Regions from separate parts of the Paenibacillus sp. FSL W8-0186 genome, predicted to be linked through region 2. Evidence: riboswitches for the same ligand, from Rfam matches in the RefSeq annotation. Region 2 holds a riboswitch; each other region holds the start of a gene.
The links. Region 2 has a riboswitch for cobalamin ahead of MKX50_RS23845 (DUF4430 domain-containing protein). Riboswitches for the same ligand answer to the same signal wherever they lie in the genome.
Positions count from the first base shown of each region.

Region 1 (5,065 bases), 2.8 Mb from region 2:
ATCGTACGTATGCTCTTCGAAGCTATGAACGAGCTCGCCATGGCTGCGCGAGGTTTCAATAGAGATGACATCCGCATCCAGTGCACGAATGGAATCGATAATGTCGTGGAATTCGCAATAGCACATATGGGTATGAATTTGGGTCGTATCGCGCACAGTCGACGTCGTGACGCGGAACGCCTTGACGGACCAGTCCAGATACCCCGCCCAGTCTTCGCGTTTCAACGGCAGCCCTTCACGCAGCGCAGGCTCGTCGACCTGGATCATCTCGATGCCTGCTCGTTCCAGCGCCTCTACCTCTTTACGCAACGCCAGCGCGATTTGATAAGCGACCTGCTCACGCGATAAATCACTGCGCACGAAGGACCAGTTCAGAATCGTAATCGGCCCGGTCAGCATTCCCTTGACCGGCTTGTTCGTCAGGGATTGCGCGTATTCCGTCTCCTTCACGGTCATCGGCTGGTCGAAATCAACATCCCCGTAGATGACCGGCGGCTTCACGCAGCGAGTCCCGTAGGATTGAACCCAGCCGCCCTTCGTAAAGGCGAATCCCGGCAGCTTCTCGCCGAAGAATTCTACCATATCCGTACGTTCGAATTCGCCATGTACGAGCACATCGATGCCAATTTCCTCCTGGAGGGAAATCCACTGTTGAATATGCTCCTTAATAAAGGAATCGTATTGCTCCTGGCTCCATTCCCCTTTGCGCCATTTCTGACGGGCGGAGCGAACCTCTGCCGTCTGCGGAAAGCTGCCGATGGTCGTCGTCGGAAGCAGCGGCAAATGCCATTTCTCTTTCTGTTTTTTGCGGCGAATGGCGAACGCGCTTCCCCTCGAGGCCGGTTCAGAGGCGATTTTCTCTACCGCGGCCGCTACGTTTGCCCGGTTGCGGGCTGGATCCTTGGCCAGATTATCGAGAGCGATGCGATTGCTTTCGAATAACCCCTTCACACTATCAATACCTGTACTCACCGCAGCGCTCAATGCGGCGACTTCATCCAGCTTCTCTTCGGCAAAGGACAAAGCGTCGCGAAGCACTCGCACCAGCGTCTGCTCCTGCTTAGCCGACACGGGCACATGCAGGAGGCTGCAGGACGGCTGCACGATAATCTCGGAATCCGCAGCCACTTCCAGGATTTCAAGTAACAGCTGCTTCTGGCGGTACAAGTCCGTGCGCCAAATATTGCGTCCATCGACCATGCCCGCTCCAAGCGTCTTGCCTGCCGGGAATCCATATTTACGCAGCGCAGCCAGGTTGCCGTCCAGCCCGTGTATGAAGTCAAGTCCGATACCGGCAACAGGCAAAGACACGACCTCCTCATAACGGTCCACCGCTTCGAAATACGTTTGCAGCAGAATGGAAACTTCCGGAGCCTCACGCTGAATTGTTTCGTAAATGGCTCTTGCCCGCGTTATATCCTCGGCCGACACAGAGGTCACCAAAGACGGCTCGTCTAATTGAACCCAGGCTACACCTTCTGCGGCGAGCTCTTGAAGCACTTGAACGTATAGCGGCAGCAGCTGCTCGACCCAATGGTCCCACTCCGTCGCTTCGTTAAACCCTTTCGATAGCTTGAGGAAGGAGTACAGCCCGATCAGCACAGGTCTTCCATCGATCCCCAGTTTTTCCTTGGCTTCGCGGTAAGCAACCAGCGGACGGTTTACCGTTAGCTGCGGTTTTCTGCCGCCTAGCTCTGGAACAATATAATGATAGTTCGTGTTGAACCATTTCGTCATTTCACTGGCCGGCGCTTCTTTATTTCCCCGGGCGATGGCATAATACGTGTCCAGAGATACCTCGCCGCCGCTATAGGAGAACCGCTCCGGGACAAGGCCGAACATAGCGGCCATATCGAGGACATGATCGTAATACGTAAAATCGCCTACAGGGATGATCTCGATCCCCTGATCCCGCTGCTTCCGTAAATTATGAAGCCGTATTTCCGTTAATTGCCCGTGCAGCTGCTGCTCGTCCAGTTTGCCAGCCCAATAGGCTTCAATCGCTTTTTTCCATTCCCGTTGTCCGCCGATTCTCGGATAACCTAAATTTCCGCTTTTTACCGTATAACTCATTCACAATTCCTCCCCAGTGTATATTCTTCCAATAACAAAAAGGTCCCCTATAGCTGGAACGGCTAAAGAGGACCCTCGTCATACTGCGCGATGGCTCAAATCTTTAACACCTCCCTATCTCCCGTAGGTACAGCAGTGCTGACAGAACAGGCAGGTCTCCTGGCTTCAGAATCATAACTGGACAGCTGCCTTCCCAATGACGGATCATCAGTGGCACCCATGCTTCCAGCTCCTCTGTTACAGTGGCGGGACCGCGCCGGCATTGCACCGGACTTCCCTTTTAAGCTTCAATCGACGGCGATTGAAGCACCTGTTCCCACAATATTCGGTTATGAATATAAAATTTATGTTACTTCATGTTGTCAAATAATACAATACAAATCGGATTAGTCCTAGAATAAACATGCAATATTTATGCACAAAACTCAATAATTATCGGCAACAGCCTTGTTCAGCATACCGATGCAGCGGTCTAAATCGACCTTAACCTGCTTTTTGTACAGCTCGGCCTTCTCAAGTCCGTCATCGGTAAAATGATAGAGTACGATTTCTTGGAAATCCACGCTGGGATCATTCCCTTTCAGATGCTTCGTGCGATACAGTACCCCTTCCTGCACGAGCTCATGAAGGGCCCGGTATATTTCGCTCTGCGGAGGAACATAGCCAAACGGCTTAAACTCTTCCTTCAACTCTTCAAGCATCTGGTAACCGTAGCCCCTTCGCTGCTCTACCATCGAAATCAGATAGAGCTTGATATATGCCCGCTGTGCAATCATAAAGGCCATCGTTCCACCTCCTGCTCTTTCTTCAAAGTATAGAACAGCTGTGAATTTTTCACAATAGCCGTCTAACCTGCTCTTTTATTACGATAGATTAGCTGCTAAGTGCGTAGAAAGAAGCAGGATTGGCAAACAGGAGCAAAATAGCTTTTTGGGGTTTCTATTGTGAATTTTTCATATGATGAAATTTGATAAGTTGGAGCTAACTTTCGATCCAACCTTGCTCCAAAGCATATCTCGTCAATTGCACGCGATTTTCCAAATGCAGCTTTTGCAAAATGTTTTTCAAGTGGTTTTTGACCGTCTGATCGGATATTTGCAGTTCCTTGGCGATTTCCCGGTTGGTCAGCCCTTTGGCGACCCAGTCCAAAATCTCGCGTTCCCGGCTCGTAAGCGGGTGATCGGCGCTGTTATTTTTCTTGGACAGCGGAAATTCCTGAAGAATCCGGAAAGCCAGCTCACTGGACAGCGGGGCTTCGTCACTGGCGACCGCCCGCAAATATTGCAGCCAGGTGCCCGGCTCCAGGTTCTTCAGCAAATAGCCCTGCGCTCCCTGCTTCAGCGCTTCAAACAGATGAGCTGCATCGTCGGAGACGGTGATCAGCACAATTTTAACGTAAGGATATTTCAGCTTAATTTCCCTCGTTGTTTCCAAACCGTCTTTGCCTGGCATATGGATATCCATCAATATAAGATCGGGCATCCACAGCTCTGTCTGCAGCAGGGCTTCGTCTCCATTGTCGGCATACCCGATAATTTCAAAGCTGTCATCGTCCGACAATATTTCACCGATGGCCTCGCGGGCATGGGGATGATCGTCAACGACTAACACTCTTACCTTCATGGCCTTGTCTCCTTCATAATCATGTTAGTTGTGCTTGCTTCAAGCTGGTGGCGTACTCCACCGAATATACGCCATAGGTCTAAGCCTGGCAAGCTTTGCGGCAATGCAAATACCAGGGATCCTCATTCCATGCCGAACAGGTCCGAGCCGAGGAAGTCTTGGAAATGAGACAAATTCTGCACATACCATAAACAAACAGGACGCAAAAATGCAAGGTACAAAAATAGAGCCCGAGAGCATCCGCTTCGTCTTGCGGATGGCTGCCCATGGCTCCAAGCTTCCAGTTATATATTCCGTAAATAAATGGTTCATTTCGGGCGCACTCGATTCGTCGCCGTGGCCTGAAGCGGGTCATCCGGCCAATAATGCTTCGGGTAGCGGCCCTTCAAATCCTTCTTCACCTCGAAATAAGCGTAGTCCCAAAAACTCCGCAAATCGGCCGTAACCTGCACAGGACGCCTGGCTGGTGACAGCAGGTGCATGATGACCGGGACCTTTCCATAGCCGATGCGAGGCGTGTCCATCATGCCGAATAGCTCCTGCAGACGGACTGCGGCATATGGCTCTCCTTGATCATAATGGATCTGAACTCGGGAGCCGCTGGGTACTGTCAAATGCGTAGGCGCCTGTGCATTCAATTCCTGCTTCAGCTCCCACCCCAGCTCATTATCAAAAATCGCCGCCAGGGACAGGGACTGCAAGTCCGATCGTTTGCGAAATTGGACGATGTAAGGCGCGAGCCATACTCCCGCAGATTCCGCCAAAGCTTCGTCAGAGAAATCCGGCCAGCGCTCGCTCAGCTTGCGGAGAAATCCGATTCGGGCCTGCAGCTGCCGAGCCTTGTCGTTCCAAGGCAGAATCTCCACGCCAAGCGTTGATACGGCATGCAGCAGCGCCTTCGTAAAATCCTCGGCTACAGGCTGAACCGGCTGTTCCCGAAGCACAATCGCCCCTAGCGTCTCCCGCAGACGAACGCGGACGGTCCCTGCTTCCTCATCCCATTCCGCCTGTCTCTCTTCCTGGATATGCTCACCGTAATACTGCTTCAAATCATCCCGTTCCAGGGGAGCAGCCAATAAAATCCGCCCCTCTGTCCCTTCATCGTCAACTTCTGCAATAGCTAGATAGGGAGATTCTCCAAGATGCTGCTTCCTGGCGAAAACAGCGCCGCGGCCGCTGCGCAGCAAATATCTGCCATCAACTCTGCGTTTGGCGATCCGGTCTGGATATGCAAACGACACCAGCAGGCCGCAAGCCTCAAACCATTGCTCTTCTCCCGCTTGCGCTAATTCCTTGATCCCAAGCCTCCGCTCATATTGGACGCTAACGGCTGCCACTCGCTGAAGATCGCGTTCGTCCGCCTGAAGCA
Region 1 is NZ_CP150207.1:2,558,868-2,563,932, reverse strand. It holds gene metE (5-methyltetrahydropteroyltriglutamate--homocysteine S-methyltransferase) at 1-2,073, opposite strand, end outside; cobalamin riboswitch at 2,205-2,402, opposite strand; gene MKX50_RS11550 (helix-turn-helix transcriptional regulator) at 2,499-2,858, opposite strand; gene MKX50_RS11545 (response regulator transcription factor) at 3,055-3,696, opposite strand; gene hrpB (ATP-dependent helicase HrpB) at 4,005-5,065, opposite strand, start outside.
Region 1: it holds a riboswitch for cobalamin, as region 2 does, so the genes downstream of both, metE (5-methyltetrahydropteroyltriglutamate--homocysteine S-methyltransferase) here and MKX50_RS23845 (DUF4430 domain-containing protein) in region 2, are expected to answer to the same signal.

Region 2 (5,065 bases):
ATTATCGGCAGTCTGATAGAGGCATCACAGCTTTGGAAAAAAGACGAATATTTAGCCGCGGCAAGAGAAATATCGGACACGCTGCAGATGCATGTGCAGAACAACGGCTATTTCGTCGATTTCCATGACTTTGCGAGGGATGAATCCCCGGCAACGCTGAGCCTGGTTTATGTGGATATAGCGGTGCTTAAGCTGATGAAGGATCACCAGCTTATCGATTCGGGCACTTACGAGCAATACGTTCGCTTACTCTCCGAAATGCCGGATGACGGCGTATTCTTTCCGGTTACCTTCGATGTTCAGGAACAGAAATATGCATACGGCGACGATGTTAATCTCATCGATCAATTAATGATAGGCATTCACCGTGCAGAGCTGGGCAAGAAGCCGACTCCCCTTATCTCATTCCTGAAGAAGGAGCTCCGCCAGCAGAAAAGCATTAAAGGACGCTATAACCGGGTAACCCGCACGGCGGAGGTCTCTTACGAATCGCCATCGGTGTACGGACTTGCCATACTGCTAGCCTTGGAATGCGGGGATAAGGAATGGGCCAAGCAGTTAAACAAACAAATGATATCCCTTAAAAATAAGGACGCATCCTACTCTGGCGGATATGTATTTAGCAAGAACACCCATTTTTTTGATAATATTCTTCCCTTACTTGCCGAGACAGCTATGCAAAATCCTTAATTTAGGGTAATTGTTCAGAAAGTGTATAGTTTGGATCTGTAGAATATAGTATTAAAAGATCGAAATATCCGGCACTTCCCGTATGAGGCTTTATATGGGGATGCCTATTTTTTTACACCATGGATTGTAAGCCAGAACTCTCCTTGGGCTGATGACGACATAGAAGGAAGGTTGATTATGAGGCGCAACATACCGGCGTATCGCATGGCATCGGGCTATATCCTGCTTATTTTGCTGGCAATCGTACAGCAGTTCTTCGTCTTTCTCAACGTTTATCTTGAGCAGAGCTATACCGGGGCTGAATTTGCGTTCAGCATCGCGGCCTTGGCGGCGCTGCTGATCGGGCTGTTACTTCCATTAGGGGTGTCCGTCGTCGGAGTATTCGTGTTCCTGGTCGGTTATTTTGTATGGTTGTCGACTTTTGGGCGTCTGGATGTTTTGGCTTTTTTGTGGATTTTGCTTGTACCGGCCAATGTCGGTATTGCCGCTGTAATCAAATCGGCGTTAATTCGCAGCAAGATCATCATCCAGCGGCTGGCAGAACTGGAGCAGCGTACACCGCAGGTTGATCTCGATACGGCCCTCGGCAACAAAGAGGCGCTGGCCGAAATTGTGGTCAAGCAGTCCAATTTGGCCAACAGGTATTCCGAACACTACAGCTTCTGTATGGCGATGTTCAAAATCGATTTTCTACCGCTTGTGCAGGAATCGCTAGGTTCGCAGCGTTATGCCCTGCTTCTGCAGGAGCTATCGGGCATTATTCAGACTCAGATCCGTTATGAAGATTATAAATTTTCCCTGGAACAGGGCAGGTTTATCATTCTGTGCCCGATGACCGACCACGACTTCCTGCAGGCGTTGGCGGATCGGATCAAGCTGGCCCTGATGGATATTCATTTCCTGGATAGGAATGGGCGCCCCCTTAAGCTCGTCATTCGTGCAGGCACGATCGTATACCAGAAGGAGCAGTTCAGCAAGTATAAGGATATCGACGCAATTATCGCTGCACTGGAGAGATATTCCGAAACGGATTTAATAGGGGAGTACATTTGATTGCTAGAGGGATTGCCCCGGATTCGGGAGGGAGGTGCCCGATTTGCTTATGGCGTCGTACGTCGACTGGTTCATTCCATTATGTATTGGAGTCAGCTTCATATTTGCGGTGACTGTTGTCATTCTAACGGTTGCTACCCTTGTATTTCGGAACAGAGTAAATAAAAAATATGATCGGGGGAAATTCAGTGGCTGATGTATTGTTGATACTGTGCATGGTTAGCATCTGGATTGCCGTATTTCAATCGATCATCATCATGACCGGAGCCATTCGCTTTGTATGGCGGCAGAGCATAACGCCGTTGACAATGCCTGCAGATATGGAAGGCTTCCCCACGGTGACCGTGATCGTTCCGGCCCACAACGAAGAGCTTGTCATCACGGCTACGGCGAGGCATGTTCTCCATCTGAACTATCCCGAGCACAAAATCCAGTTTATCGTCGTGGCGGATAACTGCACGGATAATACAGCAGGGCGGCTAAAGGCGCTTAAGGCTCAGCCCAAGTACCAGCATCGGGACTTCTTCATCATGGAGCGTAAAGGAACGGGCGGCAAATCAGGCGCCTTGAACGATGCATTGGAGCATGCCACCGGGGAGTGGATTTGCATTTTTGACGCGGACGCTGCGCCGGAGAAAAATTCGCTGCTCTTTCTCGTGCAGAAGGCGATGGAGGAGCCGGAATTGTACGGGGCGGTGTTTGGACGCAACAAGGCCCGGAACCGGGGGCAGAACTTCTTATCCAGGTGCATCAATTTGGAGCTGGTGACGATGCAGCGGGTGCTCCATACCGGCATGTGGGAGCTGTTCAAGCTGGGGACAATACCGGGCACGAACTTTATTATCAAAACGTCGCTGATCAAAGAAATCGGCGGTTGGGACGAGCAGGCGCTGACCGAGGATACGGCCATTTCGTTTGAAATTCTCTCCAGGGGCCAGCTTATTGCGCTGGCCCCGCAGGCCGAGGCTTACCAGCAGGAGCCGGAGCAGCTATCCGTATATATGAAGCAGCGCGAGCGATGGGCCAAAGGGAACTACCAGGTCGTACTGGACAATTTTCACCACTTGTTCAAGCCTTCGAGCTGGCGCATCAAGCTGCATGTCCTTTATTATATGGCCAGCTATTTCTGGTTTCTGGTCACGATCGTGATTTCCGATCTAATCATTGTCGTCAACATCGCTTACTGGCTCATCGCTTTATTTAAACCGGAGGTCATGTCTCCCTTTCAATTTGAAGGCGATGTGTACATTTATCTGATCTTCGCCTGGGCGCTGATGTATTATTTGTACGTGCTGCAGATCAACCTTGCCCTGGCTTCCGATATCGGGCAGAGCAACGTCCGGAACTTCGTTCTGTCCTGTATTACGTATTTTACTTACGCACAGCTATTCCTTGTCATTTCACTCCGTGCCTCTTATAACATGATTATGGACAAAATCATGCATCGGGAAAGCAAGTGGTACAAGACGCAGCGGTTTGATTAAGCCGGGGAAGGCTAACGGGTTATATGAAGAAAGCGGCTGGGTCAGAACAAATTTAGCGATAATTGGCCCAATTACCGTTTTCGTGATAATAATGCAGAAAAACCTTTGTCTAAACCCGTGAAATCTGATACAATAACCCGGAATCAATCAATTTTATATTCTACTTATACGGTGCTGCCCATAATGTATTATGACGCAGCTTAATAGGGAAGTTCGATGAAAATTCGACGCGGTCCCGCCACTGTAACGCAGAGCTGACTATCATAAAACCACTGTTGAACATATCAACGGGAAGGGGATAGTTGAAGCGATGATGCGAAGCCAGGAGACCTGCCGTGTAAGGGCTCTGTAATTTCTCACGAGGATGAGATGGAGATGTTTATTCGTGCTGCTGTCGTAATTAGCATTGGAGCAGCCGAGTGTGTATAGTGTTACACGGACAAATCTTCGGAAACATCTTTCTCTATGGGAAAGGTGTTTTTTTGTTGTCCACAAAAAAGAATAGTAAAGGAGAGCGGACGTTGAACAGTTGGAAGAATTGGATGAAGAGAAGCTTGCCTCTATGGATGAGCTTCATGCTGCTGTTGTCTCTAGTGAATCCTCAGCTCGCCAAGGCGGCAGGAGGAACCAGCAACACGCAGCTGAACAGTATGATTGCGAGCACTGTGGATTACTATGCCAAGCAGTATAGTGATGCCGGCTCGACGAAACGAATCGAGTCCTGGTGGGAGCTGGTAGCTTTATGGGGCGCAGGAGAAGATCTGCAGGATGGGAGCTGGAGATTGCCTTCCTGGGAGACGACGGCGCCTAATTTAGCGGCCAATAACGGGGGAACCGAGCATATCAGATACATATTCGGGCTGCTGGCTATGGGGAAAGATCCGGCGCATGCTTGGGAGACCGATCGAAATTTATGGGCTGAGCTCGCAGCACAGCAGAATCCTGCTACAGGGGCGATCGGCGGCGTTAACAAGCATATTTGGGCCATGCTTGCTATGGATGCCGGGGTCAAACTCGGCGCGGACGTAGGCACATGGGATGCGGCGGCGGCGAAGAAAGCTTTAGACTATTTGCTGTCTTGCCAATATGCGGATGGCGGATTCGGTTTAACACCGACTGGGTCGTCCGGCGATACGGACATGACGGGTATGGCGCTGCTGGCGCTTGGCAAATACCAGGGGCAGAGCGCGGTGGACAGCGCTATTCAGCGCGCAAAGGAGCTGTTGAAGCAGCGGCAGCTCGATCATGGCGGGTTTAACTCACCCGGGACATGGGGATCCGGAGACAACTCGAATAGTCTGTCGACTACAGTGTCCGGACTGGTGGCTGTAGGCGACGATGCGTTATCCTCCGAGTGGATCAAGAACGGCCATTCGGTATTGGATGCTTATGCGCTGTTCCAGCTGGCTGATGGTTCCTTCAAATGGAAAGCGGCCGACGCGAGAATGAACAGTATGTCTACGGAGCAGGCGCTTATTGCACTGCTCGACATCCAGTATGGGCAGTCGACCTGGTATCGTATTGCTGAAGCGACGCCGGTTCAGACGGGTGTATCGGCACAGCTGCAAGTGACCGGAATGGACGGGGAGCTGTATGCGCCTCAGACTGTTACGGTGGCCTCGAACGGCGGAGAAGTTACAGCGCTTGATGTGATGAAGCAGGGTCTGGATACTGCTGTGCCGCCGATCAGCTACAGCATTACGGGCAGCGGCAGCAATGCTTACGTCACGGCGATTGGCGGACAGGCCGCCGGAACTTTAGGCGGCTGGGACGGCTGGATGTACAATGTCAATGGTGTTGCTCCTTTTGTCGGAGCGGGCGATTATGTCATTCAGCCC
Region 2 is NZ_CP150207.1:5,329,591-5,334,655, reverse strand. It holds gene MKX50_RS23860 (glycosyl hydrolase family 8) at 1-690, shown strand, start outside; gene MKX50_RS23855 (diguanylate cyclase) at 868-1,743, shown strand; gene MKX50_RS23850 (glycosyltransferase) at 1,932-3,227, shown strand; cobalamin riboswitch at 3,380-3,580, shown strand; gene MKX50_RS23845 (DUF4430 domain-containing protein) at 3,749-5,065, shown strand, end outside.

Region 3 (5,065 bases), 1.2 Mb from region 2:
TCCCCGACATAATAGTGGGGTATTAGTCCATTCAGTGTTTTGCACAGCGTTGATTTCCCGCTCCCATTTCCACCGATAACGGCGACGAAATCACCGCGCTTAATCTGCAAGGACACTCCGTTTAGCACCGGAGCCTCCGCGCCCGGGTATGTAAAAGTCACGTTGTCGATCGATACGATCCAATCGGGCTCCGCTCTCTCCGCCTCCCGCAATAGAGTCCTGTCTTGATACATGCTTCAACCTCCACTCTGATTAGATCCCGGTGCCTGCCGTACCCGAACGTTTTCCTCTGCGAACCAGCAGCCAGATCGTAAGGCATGCCACCGCGGCGGCAGCGCCGATGCTGACCCAGATGAACCAGCCGCCAATGCTCTCCAGGAAGTCGGCATCCCATTCAACGAGTGCCATATCCGATTCCGCCAGGAACTCCGCAGCAGCCGCCAGAACAGCCAGTATTACGGATACAACGATCAATCTGGGAGCCATAATTTCAGCGAATGAATATTTCATCTTATTATTTCTAGGCTTCATGCCAAGGAGCGGTTCGATTTTCCCATACAAGCGCGGCACAAGATACAGTGTCGGCAGCAGCGCAAACAGAATTCCTGAGAACAGCACATCGTTCAAAAAAGCCACTCCCTCAACAACTACCACGCTCTCCGCCAAGCCCGGCACCGCCTCGAACTCCTCCACACCGATCCATACCTTGCCGATATCGACCGCGCAGCTAATAAATTGGTGGATGATGACTCCCATCATTGCTGCGACGCCAACCTGCCTGCGGTTCTGCGGATCGTTCACCAGCGTCCCGGCGATGAACATCGCCAGGGAGAAGCCGATGAACTTCTCCAGCTCGCCAAGCCCGCCGAATTGCCCCAGCATAATCTCCCCGAAGATGACTTCGCCCAGTGCTGCCCCGACGGCTGCGTAGAACGGATGGAACAAAATGCACAGCGTCAGCGGAATAAAAGCGAAATACTCGACGGACAGTTCGATCGGTCCCAGCCGAACCGACGGAATCAGCTCGGTGATCATATTCGATAGACCGTACAGCGACATGGATAGAATGAATACCATCATTTTCTGGGACTGGGTTAATACATACCTTTGCCTTAATTGAGCCACTTACTTCCCCTCCTGGTTTCAGATAGCTCCACTATAGGAGGGATTTATTAAAGCTGCTTCTATATCTTGTAAATCATATGTAAAAATTATTTCATCACTTTATTTAATGTAAAAAATATATCATTTCAGGCTAGATTCTCATTACCGCCCCCCTGCAGATATGTTAATCTAAAGCTATCAATTCATTCGAAGGAAGAGAGGCCAACCTCATGAACTTGGACTGGAATTTAGAAACCTTATCCCCGGGTCAATATAAAATTGCCGACTATATCCAGAAGAATATGCAAACTGTCCTCTTTCTGACCGAACAGGAAATCGCGGACAACTTGGGACTCAGCATCGCCTCCGTATCGAGGTTTTGGCGTTCTGTCGGATTTAAAAATATCAAAGATTTCAAAAACCAGCTTCGCGAGCATCTGGAGGTTACCCCTGCCGCCAAGATGAAGAACATCATGGATAGAGCCAACGCGGCATCCTTTCCCGGACAATTTCTTGCCTCCAGCATCGAACATCTGGAGAGCACGCTGCAGCATTATTCACAGGAAGCATTTGACGCCGCTGTGGATGCGCTTGTCACGGCGCGCAGAGTATATTTGTACGCTCCGGGTCCCTCGTCCGGCCTCGCCCAGCTGATGCATTACCGCCTCAGCCGCTTCGGCCTGTCCATCCATCGCCTTGATCGCGGAGGCAGCGAGCTGTTCGAGGATCTGCTTCATATAACAGGCGAAGACGTCGTTGTTCTCTTCGGCTTCGTCCGTCTGCTGCCGGAAGCCAAGGTGATCACAGATCATGCCAAGCAATGCGGCTACCGCACGATACTCATTACCGATCGCCTTGTCTCCGACTTCTCGGGCCAATGCGACATGACCCTGTATGCCAGCCGGGGCGAGATTTGGGAATTCCATTCGATGATCGCCCCGACCTTCCTGGTAGAGAACCTGATCGTTGCCGCCGGGATGAGAAACCAGGAGCAGCATCTGCGCAAATTAGAGCAGTTGAACCAGCTGCGCAAAAAATACGATCATGAACTGCCGCGATAAATGTTCACAATTTTTCTGCATCTCCCACTCGCCGCATCAGGGTTGCTTTCACCTGTTTTTTCATGATTTTTCATCCTTCAGCTAGTGAAGATGACTGTTTACAAACACTACATATTGGGGTAATGTAAGTTGCAGACAACCAAATATAGTGGAATCGGGTGATCCAGCCCCCTATTTCTCGGCTGGGGCTTAAAAGGGAAGTGCGGTGCAATTCCGCTGCGGTCCCGCCACTGTGACCGGGTGCATGCAAGAGCTTGCCAAGGCTCCTTGCAGCGCTTCACTGACAGAATGCCACTGCAGATATTAACCATCTGCGGGAAGGCGTCAGTGAAGAAGTCCGGAAGCCAGGAGACCTGCCCGTTTCTGTATTTGACACCAAATACCAGATGAACCTGCGAGGAACAGGTAGGTGTCCGCTTGCAGCTTACATACGCATTCATCCTGCATTTCATAGGATGATCCAGGCATTTCTTCAAACGCGCATTCGGGCATTTCCAACCTTGTATGATCGGAAATGCCTTTTTATATGGTTGTAATGCGTAGTTTTTCGGGAGGGGAACTTTGTTATGGCGATGATGAACCCGGTTTATACAAGCCGCCAAGACATGCTGGATGAAGTGATTACATTAGGAGAAGAGATCGTTGCAAGCAGCAATCTTGAGGTGCTGCGGGAGAACGCCAACTTGAACGGCGAAAGCTTCTCTGGCAAAATGAGCAAATTCGGCAGCGAGTACGCGAAATGGTATGCGAACCATTTTGTCATGCCAAAGCCGCTCGTTCAGGCCATTCAGGACAATATCGTCTATGTGCACGATTTGGATCAATACGCGATCGGAACGACGAACTGCATCTTCATTCCGTTCGACAAGCTGCTGCGCGAAGGGTTCAACACCGGCAACGGCAGCGTAAGGCCGCCGAATTCGATCATGACGGCGATGGCGCTTGTGGCGATCATTTTTCAGTCCCAGCAAAATGCGCAATACGGCGGTGTATCCGCCAATAAGCTGGACCACGACCTGGCGCCTTATGTAACCAAATCCTTCGTCAAATATTTCCGCAAAGGATTGGACTACTTTGAAGAAGGAGACAGCGCAGCGGATTACGGTTTGATCACCATGGCTCGCTCTGATCTGCAGGCGCAGTATCCAAGGGCCTTCAAATATGCGGTTAAAGAGACCGAAAGCGAAACGCTGCAGGCCGCCGAGAGCCTCATCCACAATCTCAATACGATGTCGAGCCGGGCGGGCGGACAAATTCCTTTTACGAGCATCAACTACGGCACATGCACGTCGATAGAAGGGCAGCTCGTAATCAGTTCACTGCTGGCCGCAACGATGCGCGGACTTGGCAGCGGCGAGACACCGATTTTCCCGATTCAGATTTTTAAATGCAAGCAGGGCGTGAACCAGCAGCCGGGCGAACCCAATTACGAACTGTTCCTGAAAGCAGCGGAATGCTCGGCCAAACGGCTGTATCCGAATTTCGCCAACCTGGACGCCCCGCTCAATCTGATGTATTACGATCCGGCGAACCCGGATACCGAATTTGCCACGATGGGCTGCCGCACGCGGGTGCTGAGCGACCGCTTCGGCCGCAACCACCTTTCCGGCAAAGGAAACTTGTCCTTCAACACCCTGAACCTGGTCAAGCTGGGCCTGGAGCACGGCATAGCGTTAGGACTGCGGCAGACCGCAGATGAACAAGGCTTCTACCGGGAACTGGAGCATTATATGGATATCGCGCTGGACGGACTGCTGCACCGCTTCCGGATTCAATCGTCCCAGAAAGCCAAGGCTTCCGACTTCATGATGCGCGAAGGTGTCTGGGAGGGCGGCGAGCAACTGAACCCCGAGGATACGGTGGGAGAGCTGCTCAAGCACGGCAGCCTGTCGATCGGCTTCATCGGGCTCGCAGAATGCATGAAAGCCATGTATGGTAAACATCACGGCGAAGATGCCGATGTATATAAGAAGGCCTATAATTTGATCGCCTTCATGCGCGATTATTGCGACCGTCAGAGCGAAAGACACAACCTGAACATTACCCTGTTCGCCACTCCGGCGGAAGGGCTGTCGGGGAAATTCACCAAGCGGGACCGGGCTGACTACGGGGAAATTCCTGGCGTCGTTGACCGGGAGTATTATACGAACTCTTTTCACATACCGGTATACTACAACATTAGCGCAGCTAAAAAAATCGAGCTGGAAGCACCGTTCCACGGACTGTGCAATGCGGGAGCCATCTCCTACATTGAGCTGAACGGCAGCGCCCGCAGCAATCCGGCTGCATTCCTGCGCATCATTCAGTACGCGCTGTCGCAGCAGGTGAGCTATTTCAGCATCAACCATCCGATCGACCGCTGCTCGGGCTGCGGCTACGAAGGAATCATTGGCGCATCCTGCCCATCCTGCAACGCTAGCGAGCAGGACGTCCATATCCGCCGGCTGCGCCGCGTAACCGGATATTTAACCGGGGATTTCCAGACCCGCTTCAACGCTGCCAAACAGGCCGAGGTTCGTGATCGCCTCAAGCATTCGACATGAATATTTGCGGCTATTACCCGGAATCTATTAATGAAGGCGAAGGACTGCGGGCAGCGCTCTTTATAAGCGGCTGTCGCCATTATTGCAAAGGCTGCTTCAGTCCGGCCACCTGGAATTTCCTTTACGGCGAACCGTTTACTCCCGAACGGGAACAGGAAATCATTCGGGACATCGCCGGCAACCCGCTGCTTAGCGGAGTGTCGATTCTTGGCGGAGACCCTTTTTTCTCGGCAGCTGAGGTCAGCGCATTTCTCGATCGTCTGCGCGAGGCGGCAGGCGCTATATCCGCCTGGATTTACAGCGGTTATACATTTGAGGAATTAACCAGAGACGCAAAGTCCCCGGAATACGGACTTC
Region 3 is NZ_CP150207.1:826,741-831,805, reverse strand. It holds gene MKX50_RS03475 (energy-coupling factor transporter ATPase) at 1-233, opposite strand, end outside; gene MKX50_RS03470 (cell division protein FtsQ) at 253-1,125, opposite strand; gene MKX50_RS03465 (MurR/RpiR family transcriptional regulator) at 1,335-2,165, shown strand; cobalamin riboswitch at 2,305-2,541, shown strand; gene MKX50_RS03460 (anaerobic ribonucleoside triphosphate reductase) at 2,732-4,708, shown strand; gene nrdG (anaerobic ribonucleoside-triphosphate reductase activating protein) at 4,705-5,065, shown strand, end outside.
Region 3: it holds a riboswitch for cobalamin, as region 2 does, so the genes downstream of both, MKX50_RS03460 (anaerobic ribonucleoside triphosphate reductase) here and MKX50_RS23845 (DUF4430 domain-containing protein) in region 2, are expected to answer to the same signal.

Region 4 (5,065 bases), 2.0 Mb from region 2:
GTACGCCGCATAGCGTGCATAAGCAGCTTAAAGATATGCAGCTCGAATACGCCAATGAAGAATTTCTGATCGTTTGCCCTATTCCTGACTATGCGGCAAGGCTGGAATGCTACAGACTGCTGGCCGAGGCACTACGGGGGTTGGCGGTGTTTGACGGTGCGGAATAATGACCCGTATATCGCTGTAAAGGAAACTTGATCCCGTGCAGACGTGCAGAGGTGAGTTCAAGGTTAGGAGCGAGATTTATATGTATAAAGAAAACAGCTGCGGTTACATTTACACTTACGCCTGCCATGAGAATGAGCGGCGGCTATGCGAAATGGAGCTTACGGCTTTATTTGGACATTCGCCGAATACGGAAGGGTACATCGCAACGGACAAACGGATGGATCCGAGCCGCAGTCCATTTATTTCATACCGGATAGATATCCTGCTAACTGGCGGCGATCCGGGCAGCGTGACTTTGCAAGCGGCTGAGCTTGATCTTCAGGGTGCAACTTTTAAAGTCGTATGCATAAAGCGGGGCGGCATGCTTGCATTTAGCTATGAGGAGCAGCGCGAGCTCGAGCGGCAGATCGGCAGTCGTATTCGAGGTAAAGCGGATATGCGCACTCCCGAGGTGACGTTCGGCCTAATGCTCATTGACGGGAACTGGCTGCTTGGAATATGCCATGCGGCAGAGTCCGTTTGGCTGCGCCATAAAAGCAAACCGCGCAATTATTCCACAGGACTGAGCACGGCTGTCGCCAGGGCTTTGGTGAACATCGCGGTGCCCGAGCCGTACGCCGTCAAGGCCATCGACCCTTGCTGCGGAATGGGGAATGTGCTGATCGAGGCGTTATCAATGGGGATCGATATCGTAGGCCGGGATATTAACCCGTTGGCAGTCCGGGGAGCGAGAATCAATTTGTGCCATTTCGGATACGGCGATGATCGGGTCAGCCTGGGCGATCTGAATGAAATAGGCGAGCTATATGATGCGGCTATCGTGGACATGCCGTACAATTTATGCTCCGTGCTGTCACCCGTGGAGCGCGGCGAAATGCTGCGCAGCATAAGACGGTTTAGCCAGAGGACTGTCATCGTTTCCACGGAGCAGCTGGAGAAGGAGATAGTTGACGCCGGTTTTCGAATTCACGATTACGGAACGGTCAGCAAAAGTTCTTTTGTCAGACATATTTGGGTTTGCGGAGCTAATCGGTAAGGGATGAATGATTGTCATCTGTGCGGTTTTCCCCTATAATCCAATACAGACGAAGATGTATGAATGCCTATTGCCAAATGGAAAAACCGTAGGTCCCAAGGCGGCGCTTGTCCGCAAGCTTCCGCCACGGGTTAATAGGGAAGCCGGTGCAATTCCGGCACGGTCCCGCCACTGTAAACAGGGATGAAGCTCATTGTATGCCACTGTCATTCGTTAAACCCGCACTCTGCCTTACTTTGAAGGTACTTGCAGGAAAGGGACATGCGAAGATGGGAAGGCGAGCCGAATCGGCAACCTGGAGTCAGGAGACCTGCCTATGGGAATCAAGAGACGGTCCTTCGAGGAAAGGATACGTTCTGCTAAAAGAGTTATGCTGCGGACAAGCTGGGTGGCTTGTACCGTACATGGACTTGCTTGTAGACGTAGCCCGATCCTGAACGGATGGGGTTTTTTCCTGTCTTTTTGCTGTATTTCCATTGAGAACGGGCTTTTCATGTACAAATTATACGCCTTGTAAGGAGAGAGAGATTTCATGAACAAATTTAGAAAGTTCTGGGGCATTTGGCTTTTAGCGATCATGCTCGTCGTGATGGCTGGCTGCGGCAAGGATGCGGCAGGCACGAACACAGGAAATGCTCCAGCTCAGCAGGAACAGAACACTCAAACCGGACAGGGGGAGCAGGGGGATTCTGCGTCTGATGCGCAGCGCACAGTCTATCCGTTGACTGTGAAGGATGTTACTGGCGCGGAATTCACTTTCGAAGCCGCGCCGCAAAGAATCGTTTCGCTGGCTCCATCGGAGACGGAAGGATTATTCGCGCTTGGGCTGGATGAGCAAATCGTAGGTGTATCCGATGTCGACGATTATCCCGAAGCGGTGAAGGACAAGCCGCGTATGGGCGGGTTCCAGGTCAACGTTGAGGCGGTCATCGCTGCCAAGCCTGAACTGGTACTGGCCGGCAATCTGATCGATCCGGCTGCCGTAAAAAGCCTTACCGATCTCGGAATCAAGGTTTATCAATCGAATCCGACCAATCTGGACGAAACGCTGGCGAATATTAGAGCCGTAGGGGAAATTACCGACCGGCAAAAAGAAGCCGAGGAAGTTGTCGCCCAAATGGAGAAAGAACGCGATATGGTCTTGGATGCCGTTAAGTCCTTGACTCCGGATCAGAAAAAGAAAGTCTACATCGAGTTTTCGCCTGGCTGGACCGTTGGGAAAGGCGTGTTTATGGACGAGTTGATTACGCTGGCCGGGGGAGAGAACGTAGCTTCCGATCTGGAAGGCTGGAACGAAATCAATGAAGAGAACATCATTAAGGCCAACCCGGACGCTATTCTGTTTGCCAAAAATGTCGTCGACGAGAACAACAAGACGATTGGAGATATGATTAAAGCACGTGGTGGCTGGGATCAAATTACGGCCGTAAAAGAAGACCGTGTCATCGGCCTGGATGATAACCTGCTCAGCCGTCCTGGACCGCGCGTGACCCAGGGATTGATTGAAATGGCACGGGCCATTTATCCGGAATTGATCCAGCAATGATGAATAAATTGGCGGGATACGGAACGGCGGGTTTGGCACTTCTGGCTGTTACGCTGCTGGTCTGCATCGGCGTTGGTTCCGTTTTTCTGCCGACCGGCCAGATTCTCGGCATTTTGCTTCACCGCCTGCCATGGATCGGCAGTATGATTACGCCGGACTGGGACGTCTCGGCAGAGCAGATCGTTATGCAGGTACGGCTGCCGCGCGTACTGCTCGGCATGCTGGTCGGCGCTTCTTTGGCGGTGGCGGGGGCCGCATTTCAGGGCGTGCTGCGCAATCCGCTGGCAGACCCGTTTACCTTAGGCGTTTCCTCGGGCGCGGCGGTCGGTGCGGCTACGCTGATTTTCTTTGGTTGGCAGTTCTCCTTAATCGGCGTGTTTACGCTTCCGGTTATCGCGTTTATAACAGGGGCAAGCACACTGCTTGTTGTCATGTGGCTGGCCAGGGAAAACGGGAAAATTCCGATCGAAAGCCTTATTTTGTCGGGCGTGGTCATGCAGTCTTTTCTCGGTGCGATCGTTTCTTTTTTGACGGCCATGTCGAAAAAGACGGTGAACGAAATACTATACTGGACGATGGGAAGTCTCAGTTTGCGCGGATGGTCGTATACGATCATCCTTTTCCCTTATCTGGTCATTGGGCTGCTGTTCCTATGGAGCCAGGCCCGCAGCTTAAATCTGCTTGCGCTTGGTGAGCGGCAGGCATCCCATTCCGGGCTGAATGTTGATCGCACGAAGGTCTTGGTTTTACTCGTGGCAACGTTAATGAGTGCGGCGGCTGTATCCGTGTCTGGGGTTATCGGTTTTGTCGGCTTGGTTATTCCCCATATGATACGGCTGATCACGGGACCAGATTATCGGCTGATTATTCCGCTCTCCGCGCTTGGCGGAGGGATATTCATGATGTGGAGCGATTTGGCCGCCCGGACGGTATTGGCCCCAACGGAGATCCCTTTGGGCGTGGTCACGGCCTTCGTCGGCGCTCCGTTCTTTGCTTATCTGCTGTACCGCAATAAGAAGCGGAGAATGGAGGAGCTGCAATGATCGAAGTACAAGGGGTAGAGAAATCCTACGGACGCCAAACAGTGCTCAAGGGGATTGACTGGCAGGTGCAGCGGGGCGACTTCTGGGGAATTATCGGGCCGAATGGCAGCGGAAAGACGACGCTTCTGAACGTGCTGTCAGGCGTAGAGAGTCCTGAGGCGGGGGAGGTAACGCTGGACGGCAGGCCGCTGGCAGCCTACGGACGCAAGGCGCTGTCAAGGAGACTCGCCGTGCTTCAGCAGGACGGCTTGCCGCCGATGGCTTTTCCGGTGCGCCAGGTTCTGGAAATGGGGAGATTCCCTTTTCAAAATTGGCGCGGGAAGGAAGAAGGCAACGGTGCCGAGGCTTTGCTCAATGAAATTGTAAGCCGTCTGGATTTGCAAGGGCTGGAGAACAAGCCGCTGCATGTGCTCAGCGGCGGGCAAAGACAGCGGGTGGCCCTCGGCAAAGTGATGGCGCAGCAGCCGGAGCTTGTGCTGCTGGATGAACCGACGACCTACCTTGACATCCGCTACCAGATGCAGTTCATGGAACTGGTCTCGAGCTGGCAGAGGGCCGAACATTTAACGGTCGTTGCCGTGATGCATGATTTGAATTTGGCAGCCTTGTATTGCGACAAGCTGCTTGCTTTGCGGGATGGCAAAATCGTTGCCATGGGAACGCCAAACGAAATTATTACCCCGGAAATAGTGAAGTCTCTGTTTGAAGTGGATGCTTATTCGGTCATGCATCCGGATCGCGGCGTGCCCCAATTGCTGCTGCGTAGTGAACAGGGGACATGAGTGGGAGAAGCGAGGCGTGAGAAGTTAGGCATGAGTTATGAGTTATGAGTTATGAGTTATGAGTTATGAGTTATGAGGTGTGAGGTATGAGGTATGAGGTATGAGTGTGTGAGTATGTGAGTATGTGAGTATGTGAGTATGTGCTAGTATCTGTGTCCGTACCTGTACCGTACCTGTACCTTTACTTGTAAATGTGCCAGTATCATTGCCAGTATCATTGTCCGTGTCTGCTGTACCAGTGCCAGTACCTGTCTCTTGTGTCCGCTAGGTCGCTGAAAACTACGCAAACAGGTCAAATAGCGCCTTCTGAGTCCGTAAGCGAACCAGCAACCAGCGAGTTTGCAGCAACTTAGGCTACTGGTGCCCTGGCTAGTAGTTTTGCAACTCCCATGCCAGCGTAACGGACACAGGTTCCGCTATTTCACGAAAACCTCGGTTTACGGGCGGCTAACGGACCGTGGTTCCGCTAATATGCACCAATCATGGCTTT
Region 4 is NZ_CP150207.1:1,692,357-1,697,421, forward strand. It holds gene MKX50_RS07300 (MsnO8 family LLM class oxidoreductase) at 1-167, shown strand, start outside; gene MKX50_RS07305 (RNA methyltransferase) at 248-1,204, shown strand; cobalamin riboswitch at 1,278-1,537, shown strand; gene MKX50_RS07310 (cobalamin-binding protein) at 1,737-2,750, shown strand; gene MKX50_RS07315 (iron ABC transporter permease) at 2,747-3,793, shown strand; gene MKX50_RS07320 (ABC transporter ATP-binding protein) at 3,790-4,575, shown strand.
Region 4: it holds a riboswitch for cobalamin, as region 2 does, so the genes downstream of both, MKX50_RS07310 (cobalamin-binding protein) here and MKX50_RS23845 (DUF4430 domain-containing protein) in region 2, are expected to answer to the same signal.